Regions from separate parts of the Pandoraea sp. NPDC090278 genome, predicted to be linked through region 4. Evidence: predicted binding sites of a transcription regulator. Region 4 holds the regulator's gene; each other region holds the start of a gene.
What was found. The regulator sigma-54, encoded in region 4, starts transcription at its own class of promoters, with help from an activator protein. The targets are predictions, from matches to a motif close to TGGCANGNAANCTGCTTT.
Positions count from the first base shown of each region.

Region 1: the regulator sigma-54 is predicted to act here: its motif matches at 2,259-2,276, upstream of nirB (nitrite reductase large subunit NirB).
Region 2: the regulator sigma-54 is predicted to act here: its motif matches at 2,867-2,884, upstream of glnA (type I glutamate--ammonia ligase).
Region 3: the regulator sigma-54 is predicted to act here: its motif matches at 2,220-2,237, upstream of ACIQWO_RS23280 (acetyl-CoA acetyltransferase).

Region 1 is NZ_JBIVYJ010000007.1:22,259-26,695, forward strand. It holds gene nirB (nitrite reductase large subunit NirB) at 1-2,092, opposite strand, end outside; gene ACIQWO_RS23070 (MFS transporter) at 2,448-3,851, opposite strand; gene ACIQWO_RS23075 (acyl-CoA dehydrogenase family protein) at 3,852-4,437, opposite strand, start outside.
Region 2 is NZ_JBIVYJ010000001.1:638,718-643,154, forward strand. It holds gene ACIQWO_RS02805 (hypothetical protein) at 12-251, opposite strand; gene ACIQWO_RS02810 (DUF4148 domain-containing protein) at 662-1,015, opposite strand; gene ACIQWO_RS02815 (LysE family translocator) at 1,288-1,905, opposite strand; gene ACIQWO_RS02820 (rhodanese-like domain-containing protein) at 2,041-2,508, opposite strand; gene glnA (type I glutamate--ammonia ligase) at 2,980-4,395, shown strand.
Region 3 is NZ_JBIVYJ010000007.1:79,929-84,365, forward strand. It holds gene ACIQWO_RS23275 (acyl-CoA synthetase) at 1-986, opposite strand, end outside; gene ACIQWO_RS23280 (acetyl-CoA acetyltransferase) at 1,015-2,181, opposite strand; gene ACIQWO_RS23285 (TRAP transporter substrate-binding protein) at 2,856-3,875, shown strand; gene ACIQWO_RS23290 (TRAP transporter large permease subunit) at 3,891-4,437, shown strand, end outside.
Region 4 is NZ_JBIVYJ010000004.1:70,898-75,334, reverse strand. It holds gene lptA (lipopolysaccharide transport periplasmic protein LptA) at 1-302, shown strand, start outside; gene lptB (LPS export ABC transporter ATP-binding protein) at 328-1,098, shown strand; gene ACIQWO_RS15490 (RNA polymerase factor sigma-54) at 1,192-2,682, shown strand; gene hpf (ribosome hibernation-promoting factor, HPF/YfiA family) at 2,824-3,180, shown strand; gene ptsN (PTS IIA-like nitrogen regulatory protein PtsN) at 3,417-3,872, shown strand; gene hprK (HPr(Ser) kinase/phosphatase) at 3,963-4,437, shown strand, end outside.

The DNA of each region.
Region 1 (4,437 bases), on a different contig from region 4:
CGGCAATCACGCCCACGTCCTTGATCCCGGCTTCGGCGCAGTTGCGCGGGCAACCCGACACGGCCAGCTTCACCTTGTGCGGCGACCACATGTTCGCGAGCATCGTTTCCAGATCGATGCCCATCTGCGTGCTGTTCTGCGTGCCGAAGCGGCAGAACTCGCTACCCACACACGTCTTCACTGTGCGGATCGACTTGCCGTAAGCGTGGCCTGACGGCATGCCCAGATCGCGCCAGACATTCACCAGATCGTCCTTCTTCACGCCGAGCAAGTCGATGCGCTGACCGCCCGTGACCTTGACCATCGGAATCTGATACTTGTCTGCCACGTCGGCAATGCGGCGCAACTCGCTCGCATTCGTCACACCGCCCTTCATCTGCGGGATGACGGAGAACGTGTTGTCCTTCTGGATGTTGGCGTGCACGCGTTCGTTGACGAAACGGCTTTGCGGATCGTCCACCGCTTCCTTGGGCCACGTGCTGAGCATGTAGTAGTTCAGCGCCGGACGGCACGTCGCGCAGCCATTAGGCGTGCGCCATTCGAGGAAGTCGAAGGCGGCGCGGTGGGTGGTCAGACGATGCTCGCGCACCGCACGACGCACATCCGCATGCGACAGGTCGGTGCAGCCGCACACGGCCTTCTCCTTCGGCGCAGCGTCATAGGTCGAGCCGAGCGTGCTCATCAGAATCTGTTCGCACAGACCCGCGCACGAGCCGCACGAGCTGGCGGCCTTGGTGTGCTTCTTCACTTCGTCGAGCGTGAACAGGCCCTTCTCCGTGATGGCCTTCACGATGGCGCCCTTGCAAACACCGTTGCAGCCGCACACCTCATCGGTGTCGGCCATCGCCGATGCGCGGTTCTGCCCTTGCGTGCCGACGTCGCCCACACTCGACTCGCCGAACATGATGCGCTCACGCAATTCGCCCAGCGTGCGTCCTTCGCGCAGCAGCTTGAAGTACCACGCGCCGTCAGCGGTGTCGCCGTACAGACAGGCACCGACGAGCTTGTCGTCACGAATCACGAGCTTCTTGTAGACGCCGCTCGCCGGGTCCGACAGCACGATTTCCTCCGTGCCTTCGCCGCCCAGAAAGTCGCCCGCCGAGAACAGATCGATGCCCGTGACCTTGAGCTTCGTGGAAAGCACCGAGCCGCGATAGCTGCCGATGCCCATGAGCGCGAGGTGATTCGCACAGACCTTGGCCTGCTCGAACAACGGCGCGACGAGACCATACGCCACACCGCGATGGCTCACGCATTCGCCCACGGCGTAGATGCGTGGATCGTAGGTTTGCAGTGTGTCCGACACCACGATGCCGCGTGCGCAGTGCAAACCGGCCGCCTCGGCCAGCGTGGTCTTCGGGCGGATGCCTGCGGCCATCACGACGAGATCCGCCGCGATTTCGTCGCCGTTGCTGAACTTCACAGCGCGCACGCAGCGGTTGTCGTCGCCAAGAATCTCCGACGTTTGGTGGGACAGACGGAACGCAAGGCCGCGCGCTTCGAGCGACTGTTGCAGCAGCTTGCCCGCCGTGCTGTCGAGTTGACGCTCCAGCAGCGTGTCGGCCAGATGCACGACCGTGACGTCCATGCCGCGCAGTTTGAGGCCGTTGGCCGCTTCGAGCCCGAGCAGCCCGCCGCCGATCACGACCGCGTGACGCTTCACCTTCGCCGTCTCGATCATGATTTCGGTGTCGCGGATGTCGCGATAGCTGATCACGCCATCGAGATCCTTGCCCGGCACCGGCAGAATGAACGGGCTGGAACCGGTCGCGATGAGCAGACGGTCGTACGGCGCTTCGGTGCCATCGGCACAACGCACCACGCGGCACCGACGGTCGATCTGCGTGACTTCCTTGCCCAGATGCAGCGTGATGCCCTTCTCCGCATACCAGTCGAGCGGATTGAGCACGATGTCCTTGAACGCCTGTTCGCCAGCGAGCACCGGCGAGAGCAGGATGCGGTTGTAGTTCGGATGCGGCTCGGCGCCGAACACGGTGATGTCGTACTGATTCGGTGCAATCTCAAGCAGCTCTTCGAGCGTGCGGATGCCGGCCATGCCGTTGCCGATGACGACCAGACGAGGTTTGCGCATGCTGTCTTCTCCTGTTGCGCCTGCAGCGCCCGAAAAACAAAACGGCGTCCATCCGTGCCGAAGCACAGAGGGACGCCGTTGTCCTGTGGGTACGTCGCAGGCTGTCCCGCCCGACGTCGCACCTGAATTCTTTGCCGGCGACGCCTTTGCCGCTGGCACTAACGCTAATGCAACAAGCGTGCCAGCACGTGAGACGTCACCCGCCGGGCATTGCCGGGCAAGGAGAAGATCGGAAGTTGTCTATGGGAAACGCCCGAACGTGGCGCTAAAAAACGTCAAATCTGCTGCACCGCACCAGTGCATGACGCGGGGCCGCCGCCCCGCGCGCACCAACTTGATGCCTGCATGCGGTGCGTCAGCTAGCTTCCTTCGGTTTAGTCCCTGACGATTTGTGTCCGCTGACTTGGGCGCCTGCGTCGTGCGGCAGACGCATGCCGTCGATCAGCGCGAGCAACGCAATGACCGCCATGACGACGAACGTCCAGCGGAAGCTCGCGGTGCTGAATGGTGCGACACCTGCCACTTCCGTGAACTTAAGGATGAGCGCGCCGAGTGCGATGCCCATGCCCGTCATCATCTGCTGGAGCGCGGAGGACAACGTCGCAGCGCCGCTCATGTCGGTGGGTGGCACGTCGGCGAATGCCATCGTGGCAAGCGTGGTGAACTGCATCGAGCGGCAGATGCCGCCGAACAGCAGCACGAGCCCGACGATCCAGAACGGCGTCGTCGACGACAGCGCGGCGCACATGAGAAAGCCGATCACGACGAGCACGCCGTTGCCCAGCAGCACACGACGGAAGCCGAAGCGCTTAAGGATCGGCGTCGTTGCGGGCTTGATGCCCAGATTGCCCGCGAAGAGTGCGAGCATCAGCAGGCCGGACGTCACCGCGCTCAGGCCGAACGCCAGTTGGAACATCAGCGGCAGCAGAAACGGCGCGCTGCCGATCGTCATGCGAAAAAGCGAACCGCCCCACACCGTCACGGCAAACGTCTGCACGCGCATGGCCGCCAGATTGATGAGCGGGTGCGGCGTGTGCAGGAAGTGCCGGATCGACCAGCCCATCGAGAGCAATCCGATGGCGAGGCAACCGATCACCATCGGCCAGTCGGCAGGCGTGCGGCTCGCCAGCTCGACGCCGAACATCAGCAAGCTCGCGCCGACACCGCTCATCACGAAGCCCGGCAGATCGAACGGTTTGCGCTCGCCCGGCGACGGGCCGACCAGCCACAACGCGCCCGCGAATGCCGCGAGGCCCAGCGGCACGTTGATCAGGAAGATCCAGTGCCAGCTCCACGTCGACGAGATGAAGCCACCGAGCGCGGGCCCGAGGACGGGCGCAGCGAGGCCCGGCCACGTGATCGTTGCGATGGCGCGCACCAGCTCCGGCTTGGGCGTATTGCGCAGCACGACGAGTCGCCCCACAGGCACCATCATCGCCCCGGCCAGCCCCTGAAGCACCCGGCATGCAGTGAACATGCCGAGGCTCGTGCTCATCGCGCACAGCACGGACGCCAGCGTGAACAACGCAATGGCGGCGGGGAACACACGACGCGGCCCGAGCCGGTCTGCCAGCCAGCCGCTCGCCGGAATGAACGCAGCGAGTGCGACCAGATAAGCCGACAGGCCGATGGACAGTTGCGACGGCGCGACGCCGAAGTCCGTCGCCATGGCGGGCAGCGACGTGGTGATGATGGTGGCGTCGAGGTTCTCCATGAAGAACGTCGACGCCACCAGAAAGGGCAGCGCGCGTCGGCTCACTCAATCCTCCTGCATCAACGCGCGGCCAATGATGAGTTGCTGAATCTGCGTGGTGCCCTCGTACAGGCGCAGCAGACGCACGTCGCGATAGAAGCGCTCGACCTTGTACTCGTTGATGTAGCCCGCGCCGCCGTGCACCTGCACGCCGCGATCCGCCACGCGTCCGACCATTTCCGTGCAGAACAGCTTGGCGCACGACGCCCGCGTGCTGACGTCGGCATCGCGCTTGCCCACGGGCTTGGCGTCGTATCGCGCCGCGCTGTCCTGCACCATCGACCACCCGGCGTAGAGTTCGGCCTGACTGTCGGCGAGCATCGCCTGTACTAACTGGAAGTCGCCGATGCGCTCGCCGAACTGCTTGCGTTCGCGCGCATAGGCCACGGACTCGTCGAGAATGCGCTGCGCCATGCCGCACGCGAGCGCCGCCACGTGCAGACGCCCCCGGTCGAGCACCTTCATGGCCGTCTTGAAACCCTTGCCCGCTTCGCCGCCGATGATGTTCGCCGCCGGTACACGCGCGCCTTGCAGCACGACGTCGCAGGTTTTCGTGCCGCGCTGGCCCATCTTCTTGTCTGCCTTGCCCAGC
Region 2 (4,437 bases), on a different contig from region 4:
GGACGTCGTCGTTATTCCGGAAGATCCAGGATCAGGATGATCGTCCAGGCGTCTTCGCCTTCGTGGTGGTACTGACGTTCCACCACAACGAACGGTTGCTTCTTGTCGCCCTTGCCGAGGAACATCACGTCACCTTCCTGCGGCAGGCATTCGAGCGGCGGCAACCCGAGCGGGGTGTCCTTGGGAACGAGTCGTTCGGCCTTCTTCGCTGCGCGCTCGGTCCACTCGATATCTAGTTGGATGTCACTCACCGGATGATCCTGTCTATGCAAATTGAAACGGCTGCATGGTAGCACGCAGCCTGCGCAGTCCACCGCCGTCCACCAACGCCGCCATGAAAAAAGCCCGCGCTCCAGGGCGGGAGCGCGGGCGAAAGTCCCATGCGATTACGGGGAACGCATGGCGACAGGAGAGGCGCCCGTGGGAAGCCGTGTGTGACTGCCGGGCCAGAGGGGAAGCACTGGACCGACGCACCACAGATAGCCCGGTAATACGTCGTTGGGCGGGGGCGCGCGCCTGTCGGCGGGACTAAGCGGGCATAAAGCAACGCAATCAAGCGAAGTAATAAGGTGACGCAACGCAGGCTGAAGATGCCGTTCGGCCTGCGTGCGTCAGTCACGCTGCCCGAGGGAGGCAGCGTGACGAGGGCCGGTTCGGTAGCTTACGGATTCGAGTACTTCATCTCGCCGTTCTGGCGCGCACGCACGAGTTCGTCGTAGACCTGTGCACGCGTCTTGCCCGGCACGTTGGCGTTGTTCATCGTGTTGAACGCCGGGTAGTCGTAGTCGTTCTGCGGAATCAGACCCTTGGCGCGTGCGTCGATCAGTTCCTCACGCACCTGTGCGCGGGTGAGCTGGGGCGCCGAAGAGGATTGGGACACCCAGCCGAACGGCGAGCCGTCGGGGTAAGCGTCGCTCGACAGATGCGATTGCGCGAAAACGGAACCTGCTGCGGTGGCCATCGTGGCCGAGATCAGTGCCGATGCAATGAGCTGGCGATTGAAGATGCGATTCATGACGTTAATTCCTTTTCTTCTGTGTTGCGGGGGCGCGCAATGCATCGGTACCGAGAGGCTGTTGGTAGGACGCGGTATGCGTTGTGCGCGACCGGTGAAGCCAGTCTATGCCTCCGGCTATCACGGAAAAACGGCAATTAAGGGAATAAATCATTACGCGAACTGCAACAATGCGACGTGCGTTCTCGCCTGTTGAGAGGTGCTCGGTGGCGCGGCATCAATGAAAAACGCCACCCGAAGGTGGCGTTCCTGGTGTGGCGATGCGGAGGTGTTCAGCGTGTGGCGATGGCAACGGCCGCACCGGCCATCACGGTACCCGTCGCACGATTCAGGCGCTTGACCGCGCGTGCTGAGCTGAGCAGTCGCCGTGCGCGGGACGCCAGCGCGATGTAGCTGCCGAACACAATGGCGAGCACCGTCAGTGTGACGCCGACGACTTCGACATAACCGAGTGCCGTTACGCGTTGCAGATCGAGCAAGTTGGGCAGCAGTGCGAAATAGAACACGACGACTTTCGGGTTGCCCATCGTGACCGAGAGACCGCCCAGAAAAAGACGCCAGGACTTCTCTCGTGGTGCGGCGGCCAGCGGCTCCGTCGGTGCGATGGCCGGGGCATTCCACATCTTCCAGGCGAGATAGAGAAGGTAAGCCGCGCCCGCGTACTTGATCGCGAGGAACACGCCGGAGAACGTATGCGCCAGTGCAGCCACACCGAGTACGGCGAGTGTGAGCCAGACAACATCCCCAATCGCGACGCCTGCGGTGAAAGCAATCGCGCCTTGCGTGCCGCGACCGAGAACGCGCGCGACGATGGCTGCGATACCGGGGCCCGGTGTGCCCGCGCCCACGAACAGCGCGAGCGCGAAAGTCAGCAAGTGAGTCCAGTCCATCTCGGCGTCTCCCCGCGTTGATGTGGTTCGGTGTTTGTCGATACGTCGTTGGTGCGCAGTCGTTGCAGGTCGGTCACCGGTCACTATCGCGATTGCGGTCTCGCGTCGATGACCGGTAATCCGGTGTCACGGATGTTATGCGCCGAGCCAGGGCAGGCCGCGGAAGCACCAGCCGCTCACATTCTTGCGGTGACCGCTGCCGTCCTTGTCGCCTTCGAAGCCTTCGAGGATGTCGAACGATTGCGTGAAACCGGCTTCATAAGCGACCTTCGCGGCAGCCTTCGAACGGGCGGCGCTGCGGCACAGGAACAGCAGCGGCGTCGTCTTGTCCGTCGTCTGCGACGTCAGTTGTTCCAGGAAGTGTTCGTTGGGCACGCCACCGGGATAGCGCACCCATTCGACGTTGGCGTACTGCCCGTCCGGCACCTGCGGACGGCCAACCCAATCGAGTTCAGCGCGCGTACGCACGTCGATCAGACGAACGTTGGCGTCGGCGTTGAGCAATGCCAGCGCTTCTTCCGGCGTGACTGCGCCTGCGTAGGCGAGCTGACCCGTGGCGCGACGCTGCGTTGCTTGGTCGAGAATGGCTTTTGCGCTTGTCATATTGCTGTGATCTCGTTAGTCGATGGTTGTCCTTCATTCTAGCGTGCAGCACACGCAAAGATGCGCTTTAAGTGACATCGCACGGCATTGGGAGTCGTCTGGATATTTTGTGGACCGAATCCAGCTCGCCCGACGACGGTGCAATATGGCGCACAACTTCGGATCAGTGGCGTGGCAAATTGGCACTGAAAAGGTGCATAATCGGAAAATGCACCAATTTAGTGATGTTTTGGTGCGGTGCGCACCGAAATGGAGAATTAAAGCCCACGAGCGGGAATTCGGCACTGGACGCACCAGCATCGAATATTTCCTTAGAAATCAGTGGGCGAGGGTGAGGCACGACAGTGAAGTGATGCGCTGGCACGCTTCCTGCTTATCACTGGCGAATCCGAACACGGAGTTCGTTAAGAGGGTGCGGCGACGCGGGCGATGAGCGCCAGCAGCGCCAGATTGAATCTTTCGGGAGATAGCATGAGCAAATCTGTGGCAGATGTGATGAACCTGGTTAAGGAAGAAGACGTCAAGTTCGTCGACTTCCGCTTTACGGACACGCGCGGCAAAGAGCAGCACGTCTCGGTGCCCGTGTCGCACTTCGACGCCGACAAGTTCGAGAGCGGTCACGCTTTCGACGGTTCGTCGATCGCTGGCTGGAAGGGCATCGAAGCCTCGGACATGCTGCTGGTGCCGGACGCCAACACCGCTTACATCGACCCGTTCTACGAAGAAAACACGCTGGTCCTGACCTGCGACGTGATCGAGCCGGCCGACGGCAAGGGCTACGACCGCGATCCGCGCTCCATCGCCAAGCGCGCTGAAGCCTACCTGAAGAGCACGGGCCTGGGCGACACCGCCTTCTTCGGTCCGGAGCCGGAATTCTTCATTTTCGACTCGGTCCAGTGGAACACGGACATGTCGGGCACCTTCGTGAAGATCAACTCCGAAGAAGCCCCGTGGTCCTCGTCGAAGGACTTCGACGGCGGCAACACCGGCCACCGTCCGGGCACGAAGGGCGGCTACTTCCCGGTCGCACCGGTCGACACGTTCCAGGACATGCGCTCGGAAATGTGCCTGTTGCTCGAACAACTCGGCGTGCCGGTTGAAGTGCACCACCACGAAGTGGCTGGCCAGGGCCAGAACGAAATCGGCACGAAGTTCTCGACGCTGGTCGAGCGCGCCGACTGGACGCAGATCCTGAAGTACGTCGTGCACAACGTGGCGCACAGCTACGGCAAGACGGCCACGTTCATGCCGAAGCCGATCGTTGGTGACAACGGTTCGGGCATGCACATCCACCAGTCGGTCTGGAAGGACGGTCAGAACCTGTTCGCAGGCAACGGCTACGGCGGTCTGTCGGAATTCGCGCTGTACTACATCGGCGGCATCATCAAGCACGCCCGTGCCCTGAACGCGATCACGAACCCGTCGACGAACTCGTACAAGCGTCTCGTGCCGCACTTCGAAGCCCCGGTGAAGCTGGCCTACTCGGCCCGTAACCGTTCGGCATCGATCCGTATCCCGTACGTTGCCAACCCGAAGGGCCGCCGCATCGAAGCGCGCTTCCCGGATCCGATGGCCAACCCGTACCTGGCGTTTGCCGCCATGCTGATGGCCGGTCTGGATGGCGTTCAGAACAAGATCCACCCGGGCGAAGCTGCCGACAAGAACCTGTACGACCTGCCGCCGGAAGAGGATGCAAAGATCCCGACCGTGTGCTCGAGCCTCGAACAGGCGCTGGAATACCTGAACGAAGACCGCGAGTTCCTGACCCGTGGCGGCGTGTTCACTGACGGCATGCTCGATTCGTACATCGCACTGAAGACGGACGAAGCGCGCCGTGTGGCCATGACCACGCACCCGCTTGAGTTCGAAATGTACTACTCGCTGTAATCGAGTCGCTGCGCAGCAATGCGCCGGCATGACGGAACGCCT
Region 3 (4,437 bases), on a different contig from region 4:
TGCAGCCACGGCGGCAGCACCGTGATGTTGCCCGTCACCTCGCCCAGTCCGTAGTACTGCACCAGCACACGGCCCAGCTTCTGCAACGCGTACTTCTGATCGGCGCGGTACATCGGCGCGCCCGCATAGATCACGAAGCGCAGCGAGCTATGGTCGTAGCAGTCCACCGCCGGATCTTCCACCAGCATCTTGACGATGGTCGGCACCGTGAACATGTTGTCGACCCGGTGACGCTCGACCGCCTGCCAGACCTGTTCCGCGTCCATCTTTTCGCCCGGCAGCAACACACTGGCCGCGCCGCGCGCCGTGTTGACGATGGCGTGAATGCCCGCGCCATGCGAGAGCGGCGCGACGACCATCGAGCGGCTGCGATATGTGATGCCAGGCATCAGATCGGCCAGATGGTTGGTGACGACGAACGCCATCTGCCCATGCGAGAGCACGCCCGCCTTCGGATGGCCGGTCGTACCCGAGGTGTAGAAGAACCACAGCGGATCCTCGTACTCCACCTCCTCCTCGTACCCCTCTGCCCCCATATGTTCGGCAACGAGCGTCTCGTAATGCAGCTCGCCCGCACGCGGCGCACCGAGGGCGATGACGTGTCGCAATGCGGGCGACGCCGCACGTACCGCATCGACGTGGCCTTCGAAACCCGCGTCGTAAATCATCACGCAAGCGCCGCTCGACTGCCCCAGATACGCCGCCTCGGGGGCGGTGATGCGGAAGTTCGTCGGCACCCACACGGCCCCGAGGCGAAACGCAATCCACGCGCTCTCGAAAATCGGCAGGTTGTTACGCGAGTGCACGAGCAACTTGTCGCCCTTCTTCACACCGAGCTTGCGCAGCGCGTCGACGGCCGCGTTCACGCGGGCATCGATCTCGCCCCACGTCGTGACGTTGTCGCCAACGATCAAACCCGGTTCGTCCGGGTGCCGCCGCGCGACGGCGGCCAACATCCGGCCGAGGTTCATGACCTTCTTGAGCATTTCTCGTCTCCTTGATGGCCCGGCACGCTTAGCGCGCTTCGAGAATGCTCACGTAGTTCGCCACGGCCGCGCCGCCCATGTTGAAGACGCCCGCCAGCTTCGCATCGGGAATCTGCATGTCGCCCGCCGTTCCCGTCAGTTGCATGGCCGCCATCACGTGCATCGAGACACCGGTAGCCCCCACCGGATGCCCCTTCGCTTTCAGACCGCCCGACGGATTCACCGGCAGCAGCCCGTTCTTTTCCGTCAACCCTTCGGCGAGGACACTCGCACCCTGTCCCGGCTTGGCCAGCCCCATCGCTTCGTATTCGATGAGTTCGGCGATGGTGAAGCAATCGTGCGTCTCGACCAGCGACAGATCCTTGAGCGAGACCCCAGCCACGCCCAGCGCCTGACGCCACGCATGCTGGCCGCCTTCGAACGCCAGCGGGTCGCGTCGCGAGAGCGGCAGGTAATCGTTGACCTGCACAGCCGCGCGGAAGCCGACCGCCTTGGGCATGCTGCGTGCGACGTCGGCCTTCGAGATGACCAGCGCGGCGGCACCGTCGGACACCATCGAGCAGTCGGTACGCTTGAGCGGACCGGCCACGAACGGGTTCTTCTCGGAGACGTTGCGGCAGAAGTCGTAACCGAAGTCGCGACGCATATGCGCATACGGATTCACCGATCCGTTGCGGTGGTTCTTCGCCGCAATGCGCGCAAGTGCGTCGGACTGATCGCCGTAGCGGTCGAAGTAGGCCTGCGCGATGGTGCCGAACACGCCCGCGAAGCCACCGGGAATCCCGGCCTCTTCACGCGCATACGAACACTTGAGCAGCACTTCGCCGACCTGCGGCGTGGCGAGTTCGGTCATCTTTTCGAAGCCGATCACGAGCACGTGCGTGGCTTTGCCCGCTTCGATGGATTGCAGCCCGCCGTGCACCGCGGCCGAACCGGTCGCGCACGCATTCTCGTAGCGCGTGGCGGGTTTGAAACGCAGGCCGGGAATGCGGTTGAAGATGAGCGACGACGGGAAGTCCTGATACAGGAACCCGCCGTTGAAGGTGCCGACGTGAATGGAGTCGATCTGTTCGGGCGAAAGGCCCGCATCGTCGAGGGCGGCCTGGGCGACGTCGGCCAACAGGACCTCGGCGTCGACGTTATCGAGTTTGCCGAACTGGGAGTGGGCCCAGCCGGTAAGGCATGCAGCAACCATGAAGTGTCTCCGGAAAATTGGGGTCATCCAGACTCCGGTGAGCAATTTCGATGCCAGATCCCTGCAAGGCGTTTGTTCGCTGGCAGCGCAACGCCTGATCTGTCACATCGACGGCTCGGTCAGTCGTCGTTGCGAGGTCGTTCCCTTGCTGCGCTTTTGGCGCCTATGCAATTGACGCAAGCGTAAAGCGGGAGTCACTGGCCCATCAAGTGAATTCTTAAGCACGCCAGATGAAGAAAATTTGCTGTACCGCAGCAATGACCCGCACACCGAAATGCATGCGACACCTGTCGCACCGTGCGCGGCGGCATTTGCGACAGGTGTCGCAAGGCGTCGGCGAAATGCGACAGGTGTCACACCCGCATGTTTGCTGTGTTCAGCCGAGCACCGCGCGTGCAGCAAAACGCGCCACGCCCTCGACATCGCCGCGAAGGCTTGTTGCGCCTGATGAAAGGCGCCTGACAGGCGCATGGCGCACGCGCAGCACGCCCCCCGGGAATTCACTAATGCTTAACAACGTAAGGGTTTTCCCGTTCGGATGCCGAACTGGCATTCGATTTGCGTAAGATTAGCCAGCCACTTTTCCGAGTTGGCCGGGACGTTGCATGGCAACACGTATGCACGGCCCGCGCTTCAGACGCAGTCACCAAACCAAAAAACAGGAGACATGCAGTATGAGCACCATGGATCGCCGCCACTTCATCAAGGTTGTGGCCGCCACATCGGCCGCCGCCGCTACGGGGTTGTATCAAACGCAGGCACACGCTGCCGAATTCACGCTGAAGTTCGCCAATAACCTGCCGGTCAGCCATCCGATGAACATCCGCGCCAAGGAGATGGCGCAGAAGATCGCGGAGCAATCGAAAGGCCGCATCGACTTCCAGATCTATCCGAACAATCAGCTCGGCTCCGACAGCGACATGCTGAGCCAGATTCGCTCGGGCGCCATCGACTACTTCACGCTCTCGCCGCTGATTCTCGGCACGCTCGTGCCTGCCGCGCAGATTTCGGGCGTGGGCTTCGCGTTCAAGGACTACAGCCAGGTGTGGGCGGCCATGGACGGCGATCTCGGTGCGCACGTGCGCGGCCAGATCTCGAAGACGACCGTGTTCGCGTTCGACAAGATCTGGGAGAACGGTTATCGCCAGATCACCACGAGCAGCCGTCCGATCAACTCGCCGACCGATCTCAAGGGTCTGAAGATCCGAGTCCCGACGAGCCCACTGTGGACGTCGATGTTCAAGGCGTTCGATTCGTCGCCCACGTCGATCAACTTCGCCGAAGTGTATTCGGCCCTGCAAACGCACATCGTCGAAGCGCAGGAAAACCCGCTGGCGCTGCTGACCACGGCCAAGCTCTACGAAGTGCAGAAGTACGTGTCGATGACGAATCACATGTGGGACGGCTTCTGGTTCCTCGCCAACAAGCAGAAGTGGGACAAGCTGCCGAAGGACCTTCAGGAGATTGTCACCGCCAACGTGAACGCCGCCGCCGTGGCGCAACGCGACGACGTGCGCAAGCTCAACGAAGGTGTGACGGCCGAGCTCAAGCAGAAGGGTCTGGTGTTCAACGCCCCGAACAATGAGCAGTTCCGCGACAAACTTCGCTCGGCCGGTTTCTACGCCGAATGGCACAAGAAGTTTGGCGACGAAGCATGGGCCATGTTGGAAAAGTACACTGGGAAGCTCGCGTAAATGGAAACGTTGACGATGACGGCCGAGCCGACGCACGCGCTCGCCCGCCTCTTCTGCCACGTCAACCGCGCGGTGATGAAAGTCACCGAGGCGGTTGCCGTGCTGCTGGTGGTGGCGGAAACTCTCATCCTGCTCGCGGGCGTGATCTCGCGTTACGGGTTCGACAATCCGCTCACGTGGTCGGATGAGCTCGCGCAGATTCTGTTCATCTGGCTCTCGATGCTCGGTGCCGTACTCGCCCTCGACCGGGGCGAGCACATGCGCTTGTCCGCCATCGTCAACAAACTTCCCGCTGCCTGGCGCGACTGGTTCCAGACCATGGCCGCGCTGACGGTGTGCGTGTTCGTCGCGCTCATCATCATGCCCGCGTACACGCATGCCATCGAACAGATGGACATCACCACGCCCGCGCTGGAAATCCCCGACGGGCTGCGCGCAGCCGCCCTGCCGGTGGGCGCGGCGCTCATGCTCATTGCCGCGATCTCGCGCATGGCGCGCTGCTCCAGTGTGCGTCAGTTCGGCCTCGGCGTGCTGTTCGTCGCGGCCCTCGGTGCGGCGCTCT
Region 4 (4,437 bases):
TCGCCACGCTCACCACGCAGGCCACGCTCAAGCGTCTGGCCGGTGGCACCAAGGTGCTCGACGAGATTCACGGCAGCGTGATCACGTACGACACCTACAATGAGGTCTACACCGCCAACAGCGGCGCCGATCAGGTCAACCCCAACAATCCGAACGGCCGCGTGCGCGCCACGCTCGCACCGCGCAACGCCACGGGCGCACAGGCGCCGGCGCCGGGCGCTGCCAGCAAGCCGGTCGCCGCGCCCAAGGGCGACCTGCCGCCGCTGTCGCCTTCCAAGAACATCGGGAATCCGCGTGAGTAATTCTGCCAATAGCAACGCCTCGACCATCAACCCGGGCGCCGGCCCGGTGGGCAAGCCCAGCGCGCTCGTCGTGCGCTCGCTCAAGAAGCAGTACGGCGCGCGTACCGTCGTCAAGGACGTGTCGCTCGACGTGAAGAGCGGCGAGGTCGTGGGTCTGCTCGGCCCGAACGGCGCGGGCAAGACAACGTCGTTCTACATGATCGTGGGACTGGTGCCTGCCGACGATGGTGAAATCCAGCTCGACGGCAACCTCATCAGCGAACTGCCGATCCACGAACGCGCCCGCATGGGTGTCTCGTATCTGCCGCAGGAAGCCTCGGTGTTCCGCAAGCTCACGGTCGAAGACAACATTCGCGCCGTGCTCGAATTGCAGGTCGATGCGCAGGGCAAGCCCCTCAAGCGCGACGAAATCGAACGCCGCATTGAAGCCCTGCTCGACGAGCTTCAGGTCGGCCATCTGCGCGAGAATCCGGCGATGTCGCTCTCGGGCGGCGAGCGTCGTCGCGTGGAAATCGCGCGCGCTCTGGCCACACAGCCGCGTTTTATTTTGCTCGACGAACCATTCGCGGGCGTCGACCCGATCGCTGTGCTGGAAATTCAGCGAATCGTGCGCTTTCTCAAGGACCGAGGCATCGGTGTCCTGATTACCGACCACAACGTGCGCGAGACGCTGGGTATCTGCGATCACGCATACATCATCAGCGAAGGCTCGGTGCTCGCCGCCGGCACGCCTGACCAGATCGTTGCCGACGAAAGCGTCCGCCGCGTCTATCTGGGCGAAAATTTCCGGATGTAAAGCAGATTTTTCGCATGTAAACCCTGCCTCCGATAGGAGTCAGGGACGGTTCCGTTGGCGTGACAAAGCCTCTACAATGAAGGCGAGACCGCTATGAAACCGACTCTTCAACTCCGCACCTCTCAGCACCTGACCCTCACGCCCCAGTTGCAGCAATCGATCCGGTTGTTGCAACTGTCGACGCTCGAACTTCAGCAGGAAGTCGAGCACGCCCTCACCCAGAACCCGATGCTCGAACGCGAGGACGATTGGCTCGCCGGTTCGGTACGTGTAGGCACGGACGGGTCGCTGCGCAACGAGCGGAGTTCGTCGTCGAGCAGTTCGAACGACAACGGCCCCGAAGCCGCCAACGGTCACGACGAAGCGCGTGAACTCGACGGCGAGGCCCGCTTCGACGACAACGCGTCGGATAACGGCAGCGACTGGAGCCTGAACGACTTCGCCCGCTCCGGCAGCGCATCGGACGACGACGACAATGCGCGTCCTCAGTTGCACGTCGACCATCCCAATCTCCGCGAACATCTGCTGGCCCAGTTGCGCCTGACCAAGGCTGCGCCGCGCGACCGCGCGCTGGTGGAGTTCCTGATCGAATCGCTGGACGAGGACGGCTACCTCGGCAGCCTGCTCGACGAGATTCAGGCTGAAATGCCCGAAGAGCTGGCGCTCGAAACGGAAGAGATCAACGCGGCGCTGGCGCTGCTGCAAAGCTTCGACCCGGCGGGCGTGGGTGCCCGGAGCCCGGCCGAATGCCTGCGTCTGCAGCTCCAGCGACTGCCCGCAAGCGGCGTACGTACCCTCTCGCTGCGCATCGTCACCGATCACCTGGAACTGCTGGCCGCGCGCGATTACACGCGTCTGCGTCGCCTGCTGGGTGTCGGCGAAGACGGCCTGCGCGCCGCGCATCAGCTGATTCGCTCGCTGGACCCCTTCCCGGGTGCAGCGTACGGTGCGCCTCAGGCCGACTACGTCGTGCCGGACGTGCTGGTACGCAAGCAGGGGAGCGGCTGGACGGCGGAGCTGAATCCGGAAGTGATGCCGCGTCTGCGCATCAACGAGATGTATGCGCGCATTCTCCGAAATAACCGGAACGATCCGGGAACCGGCAACCTCCAACAGCAGTTGCAGGAAGCGCGCTGGCTGATCAAGAACATTCAGCAACGCTTCGACACGATCCTGCGGGTCGCGCAGGCGATTGTCGAGCGTCAAAAGAACTTCTTCACGCATGGCGAAATCGGCATGCGGCCCTTGGTTTTACGCGAGATTGCTGATACGCTGGGTTTACATGAATCCACGATTTCACGGGTGACAACGAGTAAGTACATGCTCACTCCATTTGGAACCTTTGAGCTTAAGTACTTCTTCGGATCACACGTGGCAACGGAAGCCGGAGGCGCTGCGTCATCGACCGCTATCCGCGCACTCATCAAGCAACTCATAGGAGCAGAAGACCCGCAGAGCCCCCTTTCCGATAGCCGTATCGCGGAACTGCTGGCAGAGCAAGGTTTTGTGGTGGCGCGGCGCACTGTCGCGAAGTACCGCGAGGCCATGCGAATCCCCGCAGTGAACTTGCGCAAATCTTTGTAGGACAGTCCTGGTGCGCCATGTTGGCCGCTGGGGCATAACGCCGCAGTGCGACATTGCGTCACGTCAATGGCTCGCACCCTCGCTAGCCAGCGTCAACGTTGACGCGGCCTGCACTTCGGCATTTCAGCAAGGAGAGCAGCTATGAATCTGAAGATCAGTGGACACCATCTCGAACTCACGCCTTCGCTGCGCGAATTTGTCGTCAACAAGCTCGATCGAGTGTTGAGGCATTTCGACCAGCTAATTGGCGCCGAGGTGATCCTCTCTGTCGACAAAACCAAGGAGAAGAGCGGACGCCAGATCGCGAGCGTCACGGTGTTTCTCAAGGGCAAAGAAATTTTCGTCGAGAAGTGTGACGAGAATATGTACACCGCCATCGACAAGCTGATCGACATGCTCGACCGCAAGGTAGTGCAGTACAAGGATAAGGTTCAGGATCACGGTCGCGAGGCCATCAAGCACCACGAACTTCCTCCTGAGGCGGAACCGCTGCAATAGCATCGTTCAGGCGTGGTAATCGCACTGGCTGATACCGACGAAAACCCGCAAGGAACCACCCGAGCGCATATCCGTCTGTTGTAAGTCTGGCATCACCCACCGCGGGGCCGTTGAACGGCCCCTTTTGTATGGTTCGTCCCACTTCCGTGACTTGCCGCGAGCGCGGCGGCGAGTGGTCTATAATGCGAGGTCAATCGGGGGTTGGAGGGCGACTAAGCGTTCGCCCGCATTACAAGATGAACCGTTTAGCCAAACTCATACTCGAGTCCAACATCCTGCTTGGACTGTCCGTTACCAGCAAGAAGCGCCTGTTCGAACAGGTCGGCCTCCTCTTCGAGAACAACGCCGGGCTTTCGCGCGCTGTGGTGACCGACAATCTGTTCGCCCGCGAGCGTCTCGGCTCGACGGGGCTTGGCGAAGGCGTGGCGATTCCGCATGGACGCATCAAGGGCCTGAAGGTCCCGGCCGCCGCGTTCATCCGCCTGGAAGAGGCCATTCCGTTCGAAGCGCCCGACGGTCAGCCCGTCTCCCTCCTGTTCGTGTTGCTGGTGCCCGAGCAGGCGACGCAGCAGCACCTCGAAATCCTGTCCGAAATTGCCCAGTTGCTCTCGGACCCGGAGATGCGCAGTATCCTGATCAACGCGCCCAGCGCCAAGGATGTCCATACCGCGCTGACGAACTGGAAGCCCTGAGTCGTCCCGAGTCGTCTGCGCACCGGTACGAATCGCCGCGAACACACACGAATTCCGTAGCTCCCACACCCAACCGAACGAGGCGACGCGGTGGAACTGACCGGCATCAACGCGCAAAGCATTTTCGACGACAACGCCGCGACGTTGCGTCTGTCGTGGCTCACGGGCCATGAAGGTTGGGAGCGCGGCTTCACGCCGGAGAGCGTGGCCACGGCCACCTCCAGCGCTGACCTCGTGGGCCACTTGAACCTCATCCACCCGAACCGGATTCAGGTGCTCGGCGAAGCCGAGCTGCGCTACTACCAGCGTCTCACGGACGAAAACCGCAAGCGTCACATGGGCGAAGTCATCGCGCTGGAACCGCCGTTCCTCGTGGTGGCAGACGGCCTCGAAGCGCCGCCCGATCTGGTGCTCCGCTGTACACGCTCCTCCACCCCGCTGTTCACCACGCCGCTGTCGACGGCCTCCGTCATCGACAGCCTGCGTCTGTACATTTCTCGTGTTTTCGCACCGCGTTGCACGATGCACGGCGTTTTCATCGACATTCTGGGCATGGGCGTGCTGC